DNA from 3 places in the Streptomyces sp. NBC_01190 genome. Region 1 is predicted to be linked to each of the others. Evidence: riboswitches for the same ligand, from Rfam matches in the RefSeq annotation. Region 1 holds a riboswitch; each other region holds the start of a gene.
What was found. A riboswitch is a leader RNA that binds a small molecule or an ion and turns the genes downstream of it on or off. The one in region 1 is predicted to bind S-adenosylmethionine.
Positions count from the first base shown of each region.

Region 2: it holds a riboswitch for S-adenosylmethionine, as region 1 does, so the genes downstream of both, thrC (threonine synthase) here and OG519_RS01575 (putative leader peptide) in region 1, are expected to answer to the same signal.
Region 3: it holds a riboswitch for S-adenosylmethionine, as region 1 does, so the genes downstream of both, OG519_RS08125 (aminotransferase class V-fold PLP-dependent enzyme) here and OG519_RS01575 (putative leader peptide) in region 1, are expected to answer to the same signal.

Region 1 covers NZ_CP108580.1:357,420-361,689, reverse strand. Annotated here, with positions in the region: gene OG519_RS01585 (LLM class flavin-dependent oxidoreductase) at 1-116, opposite strand, end outside; gene OG519_RS01580 (LLM class flavin-dependent oxidoreductase) at 113-1,378, opposite strand; gene OG519_RS01575 (putative leader peptide) at 1,662-1,763, opposite strand; SAM riboswitch class IV at 1,762-1,875, opposite strand; gene OG519_RS01570 (putative leader peptide) at 2,230-2,364, shown strand; gene OG519_RS01565 (amino acid ABC transporter permease) at 2,500-3,519, shown strand; gene OG519_RS01560 (amino acid ABC transporter ATP-binding protein) at 3,516-4,270, shown strand, end outside.
Region 2 covers NZ_CP108580.1:3,199,863-3,204,132, forward strand. Annotated here, with positions in the region: gene OG519_RS13285 (MoaD/ThiS family protein) at 263-538, opposite strand; gene thrC (threonine synthase) at 535-1,833, opposite strand; SAM riboswitch class I at 1,851-1,980, opposite strand; gene OG519_RS13295 (glucosyl-3-phosphoglycerate synthase) at 2,174-3,139, shown strand; gene OG519_RS13300 (trehalose-6-phosphate synthase) at 3,401-4,270, shown strand, end outside.
Region 3 covers NZ_CP108580.1:1,906,638-1,910,907, forward strand. Annotated here, with positions in the region: gene OG519_RS08115 (rhomboid family intramembrane serine protease) at 30-830, shown strand; gene OG519_RS08120 (Lrp/AsnC family transcriptional regulator) at 827-1,108, shown strand; gene OG519_RS08125 (aminotransferase class V-fold PLP-dependent enzyme) at 1,149-2,546, opposite strand; SAM riboswitch class IV at 2,560-2,677, opposite strand; gene trpD (anthranilate phosphoribosyltransferase) at 2,840-3,904, opposite strand; gene OG519_RS08135 (cytochrome bc complex cytochrome b subunit) at 4,149-4,270, opposite strand, start outside.

The sequences.
Region 1 (4,270 bases):
TCCTCGGCGAGCAGCGCGCTGTCGATCACCTGCCGGAAGCGTTCGTGGGTCGACGGCTGGGCGCCGGTGACCGGGTCGGGGGCGTGGACGATCAGGGTGATGTTGATGAACTTCACGACGCCGCCCTCTCCGTCGCCGCGGCGGCGTCGGGATGGCGCGGGCCGAGCGGGGCGGACGCGGTGGCGTAACGGTTCGCCGGACGGGGCAGCCCCAGCAGGCCGCGCAAGGTGTCGGCCTCGTAGGCGGTGCGGAACAGGCCGCGGCGCTGAAGCTCCGGCACCAGCTCACGGGTGATCCGCGCCAGGTCGTGCGGGATGGCCGCGGGCCGCAGCCGGAAGCCGCTGAGGCCGGCCGCCTGCCACTGCTCCAGCAGGTCCGCGAGCCCGCTCGGCGTCCCGGCGAAGACCACGGCGTCACTGGTGAACGCGGCCCCCGCGCGCTCGTCGAGCCGGCCGCGCCGGGCGGCGGCCGCCTCGTCGGTGTCGTCGAGCAGTACCACCAGGTCGGCGAAGAGGTGCACGGTCTCCCCGGCGCGCCCCGCCTCGTCCTGATAACCCCGGATCTCGGCGGCGATCGCCCCGGCGTCCCCGGCGTCGCGGGGGGTGACGAAACCGATGTCGGTGGAGCCGGCCACCAGGCGGTAGGGGATGCTCTGGTGCGCGAGCGCGGCGATCAGCGGCTGGCCCTGCGGCGGGCGCGGGGTGATCGACGGGCCCTTGACGCTGAACCACCGGCCCTCGAAGTCGATGTAGTGCAGCTTTTCCCGGTCGATGAAGCGGCCCGTCGCCACGTCCCGGATCTCGGCGCCGTCCTCCCAACTGTCCCAGAGCCGCCGCACCACCTCGACGTAGTCCGCGGCCTCGGCGAAGTTCTCGCCCATCAGCGCCTGGACCTCCGGTGTGGCGAGGTCGGCCAGGTGGAACGGCGGGAAGGTCCGCCGGCCGAAGAGCTCCGCCTCGTACGGACGGGCCGAGACCTGCACCCGGAGGCCGGCCCGGCCGCCGCTCACGTAGTCGAGGGTGGCGATCGCCTTGGAGAGGTGGAAGGGCTCGGTATGGGTGACCACGGCGCTCGGGATCAGGCCGATGTGGCTGGTCAGCGGCGCGATCCGGGCGGCGATCTGGACCGCGTCCAGTCGGCCGCGGACCTGGTCGGTGCGGTGGTCGGGCTCGGTGAAGTCCGAGGACTGGAGGCCGAGTGAGTCCTCGATCGTGACGAAGTCCAGCAGCCCGCGCTCGGCCTCGGCGACGAGGTCGGCCCAGTACGCCGCCGTGAACAGTTCATGGGGCCGGGCGTCGGCTTCGCGCCAGGCGGCGGGGTGCCAGCCGGCGCCGTCGAGGGCGACGGAGAGGTGGAGAGCGGGGTGTCGCTGGGACATGACGGGATCGCTTCCTGCTCGGGCGGAGGGCGGCGCCACCGGGGCCGCGGGCATGCCGGACGGGACCCGCGCCGGGCGGTGGTCCGGGGTGGTGTCGGCGGGGCGAGGGAACGGGGAGGAGGGAGATACGGGGCCGGGTGGCGGCACGCTTCCGGCGGGATTTCGGCGGGATCTCGGCTGGGTGTGCCCTCGCCGGCAGGTGCGAGGGGCCCGTGGAACACCGGTGCGCCGGGCGGTGCGGGCTCAGGACGCCGCTACGACCGGGTGACGCCCCGGGCCGGGTTCAGTACGCCGTACAGAGCGCGCTGGAGATGCGCTGAAGGTCGATGTGGCGACGCGAGTAGGTACTGACGGCTCGACGCACTTCAGTCCCTCCCTTTTCCATCGCGCGCTTGCGTACACCGGACTCGGCGCCGCCGGGTCATCACCTGGAGCACCCCGCCACGCCGGAGGGTTGCTGGTCAGCCAGCCAGGGCTTGGTGCTGACGCTCATAACCGACCCTCACCGTAACTCCGTTCCGGCGTCGAACACAATGACCGGTCGACCGGTTGCGGATCACGCGGGGGCCGCTCATGGTCGGGGTCGGCCGGGGAAGCTGGGGCCGGCAGGGGGCGGCGGGGGCGACGGGACGGGGCGGAACGCGCTGACCGGCCGTCGGCTTCTGAGGCATTGCCCAAAGCCGACCCCAGCCGTTACGGTGTGCCCCTGGTTATGGGGGCCGGCTTTTTCAGCGTCGGCCCGCTGACCCGCAACCCCCGTCCACGGCGCCGCTCGCGGCGGTGACCCGTCGGGACGGATCGGTCAGGCAAGCGCGTGCGGCCCACGGGCCGGGGATGGCGAGGTGATCCGCATGCAGGCACGACGCGCCGACAACGGCGGCACGACGCGTCCGTACGGGTTCGCCCAGCTCATGGTGGCGCGCCGCCACGTCGACCTGCTCCGGGTGAGCAGCGCACTGTGTCCGGGGACGTCCCCGGTCCGTTGACCGCGCTCGCGCCGTGACCCGGCGCTGAGACCCCGCACCTCCCGTCGCCCGGTCACGCCCTCACCCCGCACGCCACCACTCCGCCGATCCACGGCGCGGTGCCGCGCGCCCGCATGGGACGGAAAGCACACCACCATGAGCAGCCCCGACATCTCCGCGCGCGAACCCGCGGCGCCGGAACCGCCGCCCCCGACACCCGTCCAGGACCCGCCGCCGCCCGGCGGCCGCCCCAGCGACAGGCAACTGCTGGCCGCGAAGCTGGTCCCGCTGCGCCGCCCCGGCCAGTGGGTCTCCGCCCTTGTCCTGCTGGTGCTCTTCGCGATGCTGGTCAACACCCTGCTGACCAACAAACGGTTCCAATGGGGCACCGTCGGCCACTACTTCCTCGAAGGATCGATCCTGCACGGGCTGGAGCTGACGCTCTGGCTCACCGCCGCGGTGATGGCCACCGGCTATCTGCTCGGCATCGGCGTCGCCGCGATGCGCCTGTCGCGCAACCCGATCCTCACCTCGCTGAGCTTCGCCTTCGTCTGGCTGATCCGATCCGTACCACCGCTGGTGCAACTCCTCTTCTGGTACGAAATCGCCTCGCTCTATCCGCGGTTGTCGTTCGGCATCCCGTTCGGCGGCGCCTTCGCCACGGTGAAGACGGCGCATCTGTTCAGCGGCATCCTCGCCGCGTACGTGGGGCTCAGCCTGGACGTCGCGGCCTTCGCCTCGGAGATCGTCCGGGGCGGCATCCTCTCGGTCGACCCCGGCCAGACCGAGGCCGCCCAGGCGCTCGGCCTGGGGAACGCGCGGATCTTCCGCCGCGTCGTGCTGCCGCAGGCGATGCCCGCCATCGTGCCGGCCTCCGGCAACCTGCTCATCGGCATGCTCAAGGCGACGTCCATCGTCAGCGTCATCGCGGTGCAGGACCTGCTCTACTCCTCGCAACTGATCTACAACCAGAACTACCTGATCATCCCGCTGCTGCTGGTGGCGACGCTCTGGTACATCATCCTCACCACGCTGCTGTCCATCGGACAGTTCTTCGTCGAGCGCTACTACGCCCGGGGCAGCAACCGGCCGGGCCGGCGGAGCTTCCGGGAGCTCTTCCGGGGCAATGTGCCGCTGCTCGGCCGGACCGGCGACGAACTGGCGGGCCTCTCATGACGACCGGGACCACCGCGTCCCTGGTACGGGTCAGGGGACTGCGCAAGAGCTTCGGCGCCCATCAGGTGCTCGACGGAGTCGACCTGGATGTGCGCCGGGGCGAGGTCACCGTGCTGCTCGGCCCCTCGGGGTCCGGCAAGTCCACCCTGCTGCGGAGCATCAACCACCTGGAGCGCCCGGACGCCGGATTCGTCGAGGTGGGCGGCGAGATCATCGGCTACCGCTACCGGGAAGGCCGGCTGCACGAGCTGGGGTCGCGGGCCATCACCCGGCAGCGCGCCCGGGTCGGCATGGTCTTCCAGCAGTTCAACCTCTTCCCGCACCTCACGGTGGTGGAGAACATCGTCGAGGCCCCGATCGCCGTGCACGGCGTACCGAGGAAGCAGGCCGCGGCCAGAGCCCGTGAACTGCTGGAGCGGGTCGGCCTGGCCGGGCGGGAGAGCGCGTACCCCAGGCAACTCTCCGGCGGCCAGCAGCAGCGTGTCGCCATCGCCCGGGCGCTGGCGATGGAGCCGGAGCTGCTGCTCTTCGACGAACCCACCAGCGCGCTCGACCCGGAGCTGGTCGGCGAAGTCCTCGCCGTCATCAAGGATCTCGCCGACAGCGGGATGACCATGATCGTCGTCACCCATGAGATCGGCTTCGCCCGCGAGGTCGCCGACACCGTGGTCTTCCTCGACGGCGGCCGGATCATCGAGTCCGGCGTCCCCTCCGACGTCCTGGACCGGCCACGCCACGAGCGGGCCCGCGC
Region 2 (4,270 bases), 2.8 Mb from region 1:
CGGATAATTCGTTCGTGAATTTGGCGATAAATCGCCGGACGGTGAAGGCCGTGTGGAGACTTGACGCGGGAAACTGTACAACCTTTCAACTATCTCCCCGCACCGACAGCCGCCGGCCGGAATCCCGGTAGGGTCCCGACAACACCCCGCCGCACAGCGGCGGCCCGGTAACAAAAACAGCGCCCCGATCACCGCAATGGGTGACCGGGGCACCGAAAGCCGAACAGCCTCGGAGCTTCCTCCAAAGCCGCGCCCGGCGGGTTCAGCCGCCGGCGACGGCGGGAATGATCGAGACACTGGCGCCGTCCGGCACCGCGGTCTCCAGGCCTTCGGAAAAACGCACATCGTCGTCGTTCACATAAACGTTCACGAAGCGGCGCAGCTTTCCGCTGTCGTCGAGCACCCGCGCCGAAATACCGGTGTGCAGCGCTTCGAGCGATCCGATCACCTCGGCCAGCGTCGAGCCCTCGGCCGACACCTCCGCCTTGCCGCCGGTGTAGGTACGCAGGATGGTCGGGATTCGAACAGAAGCAGTCATGCGAGGCCAGCCTCTCGGAACGCGGCGACGGTGGGACGGATGATCGCGGTGGGACCGGTGGTCGGCGCCACCGCGTCCAGGGTCTTCAGCCCGTCGCCGGTGTTCAGCACGACGGTCTCGGCGGCCGGGTCGAGCTGCCCGGTCTCGATCAGCTTGCGCAGCACACCGACGGTCACCCCGCCCGCGGTCTCGCCGAAGATGCCCTCGGTCCTGGCCAGCAGCTTGATCGCGGCGACGATCTGCTCGTCGTTCACGTCCTCCACCGCGCCGCCGGTGCGCCGGGTGACGTCCAGGACGTACGGGCCGTCGGCCGGGTTGCCGATCGCCAGCGACTTGGCGATGGTGTCCGGCTTCACCGGCCGGACCACGTCCTTTCCGGCCTTGAAGGCCGCCGAGACCGGGGAGCAGCCCTCGGCCTGGGCCCCGTAGATCCTGTAGGGCTTCTCCTCGACCAGGCCGAGCTTGATCAGCTCCTGGAGGCCCTTGTCGATCTTGGTGAGCTGGGAGCCGGAGGCGATCGGGATGACCAGGTTGTCCGGCAGCCGCCAGCCGAGCTGCTCGGCGATCTCGTAGGCCAGCGTCTTGGAGCCCTCGCCGTAGTACGGGCGCAGATTGACGTTGACGAAGCCCCAGCCCTCGCCGATCGGGTCGCCGATCAGCTCGGAACAGAACCGGTTCACATCGTCGTACGAGCCCTCGATGCCGACCAGCTCGCCGCCGTAGACCGCGGCCATGACGACCTTGCCGGCCTCCAGGTCGTGCGGGATGAACACGCACGAGCGCAGGCCCGCGCGGGCCGCGGCGGCGCCCACCGCGCCGGCCAGGTTGCCGGTGGAGGAGCAGGACAGGGTGGTCAGCCCGAAGGTGCGGGCGGCTTCGAGGGCGATGGCGACGACCCGGTCCTTGAAGGAGTGCGTCGGGTTGCCGGAGTCGTCCTTGACGTACAGACCGCCGGTGATGCCCAGCTCGCGGGCGAGGTTGTCGGCCTTGACGAGCTTGGTCCAGCCGGGGGCGAGGTTGGGGTGCTCCGCGACATCGGCGGCCACCGGGAGCAGCGGGGCGTACCGCCAGATGCTGGTGGGGCCGGCCTCGATCCGGCGGCGCAGGGCTTCCGGGTCGCCGAGCGGGAGGTCGTAGGCGACTTCGAGCGGCCCGAAACACTCCTCGCAGGCGAAGATGGGGCTCAGCGGGAAGCGGGTGCCGCATTCCCGGCAGCTCAGTGCGGCGGCCGGTCCGAACGGGGCGCCGAGCGGGGTCCGGGGGGCGGCGGTGCTTGCGACAGTCTGCGCAGCCATGATGGCGAGGCCCTTTCTCCTCATCTTCCTCGTGACGTACATCGCCACAAGACGGAATTGGCACCTTCCCCACCGTGTGACCTCGCGGTCGGCGGGAGGGTTGCCGGGGCTTCAACGGGCCGTTCCCTCTGCCCCTCTGGATGAGCGGTATGGCACTGGATGCGATGATCCAAGGCGTTTGTGCCAGGCTCTCGGCATGACGGGAGCCCGGGTCGTGTTCAAGACTGTAACGGAGAAGCAGTGGATCCGAGCAGGCCGTCCGTAAGGCGAGACTCCTGAAACTCGTCCGATGGATCACACCGCCCGTATCCAGGGCCCACCACGGCAGGGAGAAGCGCGCGTGCTCAACGAGGTGGAGCGCTGGCTGACAGGCCGATCGTGGTCGGCGGACGACCGTCCGCTGGACCTGCTGCTCGCCGCCAAACACGCGGCGGGCGAGCGGGGCACGATCAGTGTCGTACTGCCCGCGCTGAACGAAGAGGCCACGGTCGGTGAGATCGTCACGACGATCCGCCGCGAGCTGATGTCGGCGGCGACGCCCCTGGTGGACGAACTGGTGGTGGTCGATTCCGGTTCGCGGGACCGGACGATGCGGGTCGCCGCCGAGGCGGGGGCCCGGGTGGTGCCGCGGGACGCGATACTGCCCAGGCTGCCCACCCTGCCCGGCAAGGGCGAGGTGCTGTGGCGGTCACTGATGGTCACCAGCGGTGACATCGTCTGCTTCGTCGACTCCGACCTGCGCGAGTTCGACTCCCGGTTCGTCTCCGGGATCGTCGGCCCGCTGCTCACGGACCCGGCGCTGATGCTGGTCAAGGCGATGTACGACCGCCCGCTGGAAACCGGCGACTCGGTGGTGCCGGCCGGCGGCGGCCGGGTCACCGAACTCGTCGCCCGCCCGCTGATCAACCTGCACTGGCCGCGGCTGGCCGGCTTCGTGCAGCCGCTCGGCGGGGAGTACGCGGTCCGGCGGTCACTTCTTGAACAGCTCCCGTTCCCGGTCGGCTACGGGGTGGAGCTGGGCATGCTGATCGACTCGCTGGGCCTGGTCGACCTGGACGCGCTGGCCCAGGTGGACGTGGGCGTACGGCACCACCGCCACCAGGACGGGCAGGCGCTGGGCCGGATGGCGGCGGCGATCTACCGGACCGCCCACGTCCGGCTCTCCCGGGGCCCGCTGGTCCGGCCGCGGCTGACCCAGTTCGACCGGGTGGACGAGGGGTTCATCCCGCGGACCCATCCGGTGGACACCGAGGAGCGGCCGCCGATGCTGGAGATCGGGGAGTACCTGGCCCGGCGGGCGGCCTGAGCGGGCTGCCTGACCGGCGGCCTGAACCGGGCTGCCTGAGCGGGGCGGCCCGACCGGGCTGCCCGGGGCCCCCGGCGGCCCGGGGACGGGCCACTGGCACAGCGTGTCACCACCGGTGGCACCCAGTGGCACACCGGTGGCCCGCGCAGCCGCCGCCCTCGGCGGGCTCCCGTACGTCGTGGCTGGTCGCACCGCTCGCCGCGGTCCCGCCGCGGCCGCCGGGGACGTTTGAGACGGGCCCTGTCTGGCTAGGCTCGCGGCATGGTCGGAACCCAGCACGCTGCCCGGATTCTGGTCGCCTCCAATCGCGGCCCCGTCTCGTACGCCCTCGGCGACGACGGCGAGCTGACCAGCCGCCGCGGCGGGGGCGGCCTGGTGTCGGGGCTGAGCGCGATCGGCCCGGACGCCGAGGCGGTGTGGGTGTGCGCGGCGCTCTCCGACGGCGACAGGGAGGCCGTACGGCGGGGTGTCGGCGAGGACGGCGTCCGGATGATCGCGGTCGAGCGGCCGGTCTTCGAGGCGGCGTACAACGGGATCGCCAACTCGGTGCTGTGGTTCGTGCACCACCTGCTCTACCAGACGCCGCTCGAGCCGGTCTTCGACGAGGACTTCCGCGGCCAGTGGGCGTCCTACCAGGCGTACAACGCGGCCTTCGCGGACGCGCTCGCCCAGGAGGCGGACCGGGGCGCGGCGGTCGTGGTGCAGGACTACCACCTGTCGCTGGTGCCGGCGATGCTCCGGGAGCGCCGCCCCGACCTGCGGATCGGCCACTTCACCCACACCCCGTGGGCGCCGCCGGACTACTTCCGGCTGCTGCCGGACGACGTGGCCGAGGAGGTGCTCGGCGGCATCCTCGGCGCCGACCGGGCCGGCTTCCTCACCCGCAGGTGGGCGGACGCCTTCGCGGCGTGCTGCCAGACGCTGCTGGGCGCCACCGTCACCACCACGCCCGCCGGGCCCGAGGTCACCTGGCGCGGCCGCACCACCCGGCTCGGGGTGCACGGGCTCGGGGCCGACGGCGACTTCCTGCGGGAGCGGGCGCACCGGCCGGACGTGGCCGAGCGGATCACCGCGCTGCGGGCGGAGACCGGGGCGGGCCGCAAGCTGATCGTCCGGGTGGACCGGACCGAG
Region 3 (4,270 bases), 1.5 Mb from region 1:
CGGTACAGCCGTTCCGTCATCATCGGTCCATGGTCATCCCGGTGTCCGACAACAGCCCGGTGTCCGAGTTCGACCCGGTGGGGCCGGCGCATCGCCCGCCGGTCGTGACGTACACGCTGATCGGGCTGTGCACCCTGACGTTCGTGCTGGGCCCGGCGGCCGGCTTCGGCGTGGCGCCGGGCGCCGGGCGCCTGTGTGCGCAGGCGGTCTGGTTCGATCGCTGGGGAGTCATTCCGGCCGAACTCCTCCACGGAAAGCTGCCTCCGGCCCGGCTCGATCTGCCGGCCGGCTGCCCGGTCCCCGGCCCGTATCCGAAGGTGCCGTTCCTCTCCGTCCTCACCGCGCTCTTCGTGCACGCGGGCTGGGTGCACCTGATCGGCAACATGCTCTTCCTGTGGGTCTTCGGCGACAACGTCGAGAACCGGATGGGCCGGCCGCGCTTCGCCCTCTTCTACGCGGCCGCCGGCTACCTCGCCACCTACGGCTTCGCGCTCGGCCACCCGAACGACACCCGGAGCCTGGTGGGCGCGTCGGGGGCGATCTCCGGCGCGCTCGGCGCCTACCTCTACCTCTGTCCGACCGCCCGGGTCACCAGTGTCTTCCCCTTTCTCCTCTTCGTCCCGCTGCGCTTCCCGGCGTGGACGGTGCTCTGCTTCTGGTTCGTGCTCCAGTGGCTGGCGGCCAGGACCGCGCACGGCGGTCCCGGCGTCGCCTATCTCGCCCACGTGGTGGGCTTCGCCTTCGGCTTCTTCTGCGCATGGGTCTGCTATCGGCCACGGCGTAAGGTGAGCCTCGTCATCGGGCCCACCCAAGGAGATATCCAGCCGTGATCACCGCGATCGTGCTCATCAAGACGTCTGTCGACCGGATTCCGGAGATCGCCGAGTCGATCGCGGCGCTCGACAGCGTCAGCGAGGTCTACTCGGTGACCGGGGGCTACGATCTCGTCGCTCTCGTCCGGGTGGCCCAGCACGACGATCTCGCGGACATCATCCCCGGCCGGATCAGCAAGATCCCGGGCGTGCGGGCGACGGACACGCATGTGGCGTTCCGCACCTACTCGCAGCACGATCTGGAGGCGGCTTTCGCCATCGGCCTGGACTCCTGACCGGCGGCCCCGAGGGCGCTGAGCCGCCGGTCCCGAGTCGTCAGTCGCGGGACGGGACGCAGCGGCCGTTCTCGGTGCGGTAGTTCCACTGGGCGCCGTCCCTGACCAGGGTGGTCACCGCCGAGACGAAGCGGGTGATGTGCTCGTCGGGGGTGCCCGCGCCGAAGCTCACCCGGATCGCGTTGAGGGAGCGTTCGCCCGGCGCGGCGTCGGGGGCTCCGCAGGCACCGGGCTCGTCCGGCTCGCCGCCGAGCAGCGTACGGACCAGGGGGTGGGCGCAGAAGAGGCCGTCGCGGACCCCGATGCCGTACTCGGCGGAGAGCGCCGCGGCGAAGTGCGAGCTGTTCCAGCCGTCGACGACGAAGGAGAGCACACCGACCCGGGCCGAGTCAGCCCCGAACAGGGAGAGCACCCGCACCTGGGGGATATCGGCCAGTCCCGCCCGCAGCCGGGCCAGCAACTGCCGCTCCCGGGCGATGAGCCGGTCGAAACCGGCCTCGGTGAGCGCGCGACAGGCCGAGGCGATGGCGTAGGCACCGATGACATTGGGCGAGCCGGCCTCGTGGCGGGCGGCGACCGAGGTGTGCCACTCGACGTCGAGGCCGCCGTCGGTGCGGCGGGCGACCGTGCGGCTTGCCCCGCCGCCGGCCAGATACGGCTCGGCGTCCCGCAGCCAGTCGGGCCGGCCGGCCAGCACGCCGGAGCCGAAGGGCGCGTAGAGCTTGTGGCCGGAGAAGGCCACCCAGTCGACGTCGAGCGCGGCGATGTCCACCGGCTGGTGCGGGGCGAGTTGGGCCGCGTCGAGCACGATCCGGGCGCCGTGCCGGTGGGCGGCGGCGGCCAGCTTCCGTACCGGCCACACCTCGCCGGTGACATTCGAAGCGCCGGTGACGCAGACCAGCTTGGGCCCCTTGGGGGCGCCGTGCAGGGCCACGTCGAGGGCGGCGACGGCCTGCTCCGGGGTGCGCGGGGCGGTCAGCCAGGTGACCTGGGCGCCCTCGGCGCGCTGCCAGGGCAGCAGCGAGGCGTGGTGCTCACTGTCGAAGACGAAGACCTGGGTGCCGGCCGGCAGCACGGCGGCCAGCAGGTTGAGGCTGTCGGTGGTGGACCGGGTGAAGATCACCTCGTCGTCGGGCCGGCAGCCGAGGAACGCGGCGACGGTGGCCCGGCTCTGCTCGAAGAGATCGGTGGAGAGCTGGGAGAGATAGCCGGCCCCCCGGTGCACACTGCCGTAGTACGGCGCGTACGCGGCCACGTCGTCCCAGACCCGCTGGAGGGCGGGGGCACTCGCCGCGTAGTCGAGTGCCGCGTAGCCGACTTCGCCGCCGGTGACCAGCGGGACCCGCACATCGTGTCCCAGCACCGGCAGCGGCGGACAGCTATCGCGGGCGTCGCGGCTTTCGCGGGCGGTATCGGTGGCAGGGCTGAACACAGTCATGACAGAACTCCCCAAGTCCGGCTTGCTATGAGCCTTGCTTGCTCACAGCCTGGTCTTCACCCGGGGCACCCCACCTCGGACGGAGGGTTGCCGGACAGCGAGCCGGGGCCTTTGCGCTGTCACTCGTGACCTGCCAGGGATTCTGCCATATGCCCGTGCGCGCGCAAGGCGCCGTCCACCACACGGACAGCGCCTCGCACGGGGTGCCGGGTCCCCCGGCCCGGCGATCGGCTCAGACGCCGACCGCCGGGCCGGCGGAACAGCCGGCCGAACAGCCGGGGGAAAAAGTACGGCTAGGCGTGGGTCGCCGCCGCCCAGCGGTCGAGTACGGCGGCGGCCGCCCCCGAGTCGACGGAGGTGGCGGCCTGTTCGAGGCCGGCCGCGAGCTGGGACTCCAGAGTGCCGCTGCCGGGGTTGAGTGCGACCAGCGCGGCCGCCGAGTTGAGCAGCACCGCGTCCCGGACCGGACCGGTCTCGCCGGCCAGCAGCCGGCGGGCCACATCGGCGTTGTGCGCCGGGTCGGCGCCGCGCAGCGCCTCCAGCGGCACCAGCGGAATGCCGACGTCACGGGGGTCGAAGGCACGCTGCTCGACCTTGCCCTCCCTGACCACCCAGACCTGGGAGGTGGCCGTGGTGGTCAGCTCGTCCAGCCCGTCGTCGCCCCGGAAGACCAGGGCGGACGAGCCGCGTTCGGCGAGGACGCCGGCGAGGATCGGCGCCATCCGCAGATCGGCGACACCGGTGGCCTGGGCCCGTACCCGCGCCGGGTTGGTCAGCGGGCCGAGGAAGTTGAAGGTGGTGGCCACCCCCAACTCGCCCCGGGCGATGGCCACATGGCGCAACGCCGGGTGAAAGCGCACCGCGAAGCAGAAGGTGATCCCGGCCTCGGCGGCGACCTCGGCCACCCGCTCGGGGGTGAGGTCCAGATTGACGCCGAGCTTCTCCAGCACATCGGAGGCACCGCTGGCGGAGGACGCCGCCCGGTTGCCGTGCTTGACGACTCTGGCGCCGGTGCCGGCCACCACTATGGCGGACATGGTGGAGATGTTGACCGTCTTGGAGCGGTCGCCGCCGGTGCCGACGATGTCCACGGTCGGCCCGGGCACCTCGATGGTGTTGGCGTGCTCGTACATCGCCCGGACCATGCCGGAGACCTCGTCCACGGTCTCCCCCTTGGCCCGCAGCGCGACCGCGAATCCGGCGATCTGCACGTCGGTGGCCTCGCCGCGCATGATCCGGTCCATCGCCCAGGCGGTGTCGTCGCCGCTCAGATCCTGCCGGGCCAGCAGCGTGCTCAGGACGTCGGGCCACGAGCGCGGAGCCGTGGGGTCGCCTCCGGCGGGGTTCACAACGCTCATGGGTCACGCTCCTGAAAAACCTGGAACCTAAAAAGGGGGGCCACACTCTCAGCCCGCCCACCCTATCCAGCCAGCCCCCGCAAGGGGGCGCCCCGTAGGGGCGCGAGGAACCGCGCGCCCAGCCCCCAACGACCCGCGGCGGACCACCGACCGACAGCGGGCAAACGCCCCGGGCCGGGCCCGGGCACCCTTTATGGGGTGCCCGGGCCCGGCCCGGTTTTCTGGTGACGCCAGCGCGAGCGGCTTAGTGACCGTGCCCGCTCGTAATCTCCTCGTACTCCTCCGCCGTCGGCTTCGGAATCTGGCTGTGCTCCCCGTAGAAGCCCCGCGACAGCTTCGCCTGCACCCGCGCGACCGGACTGATCT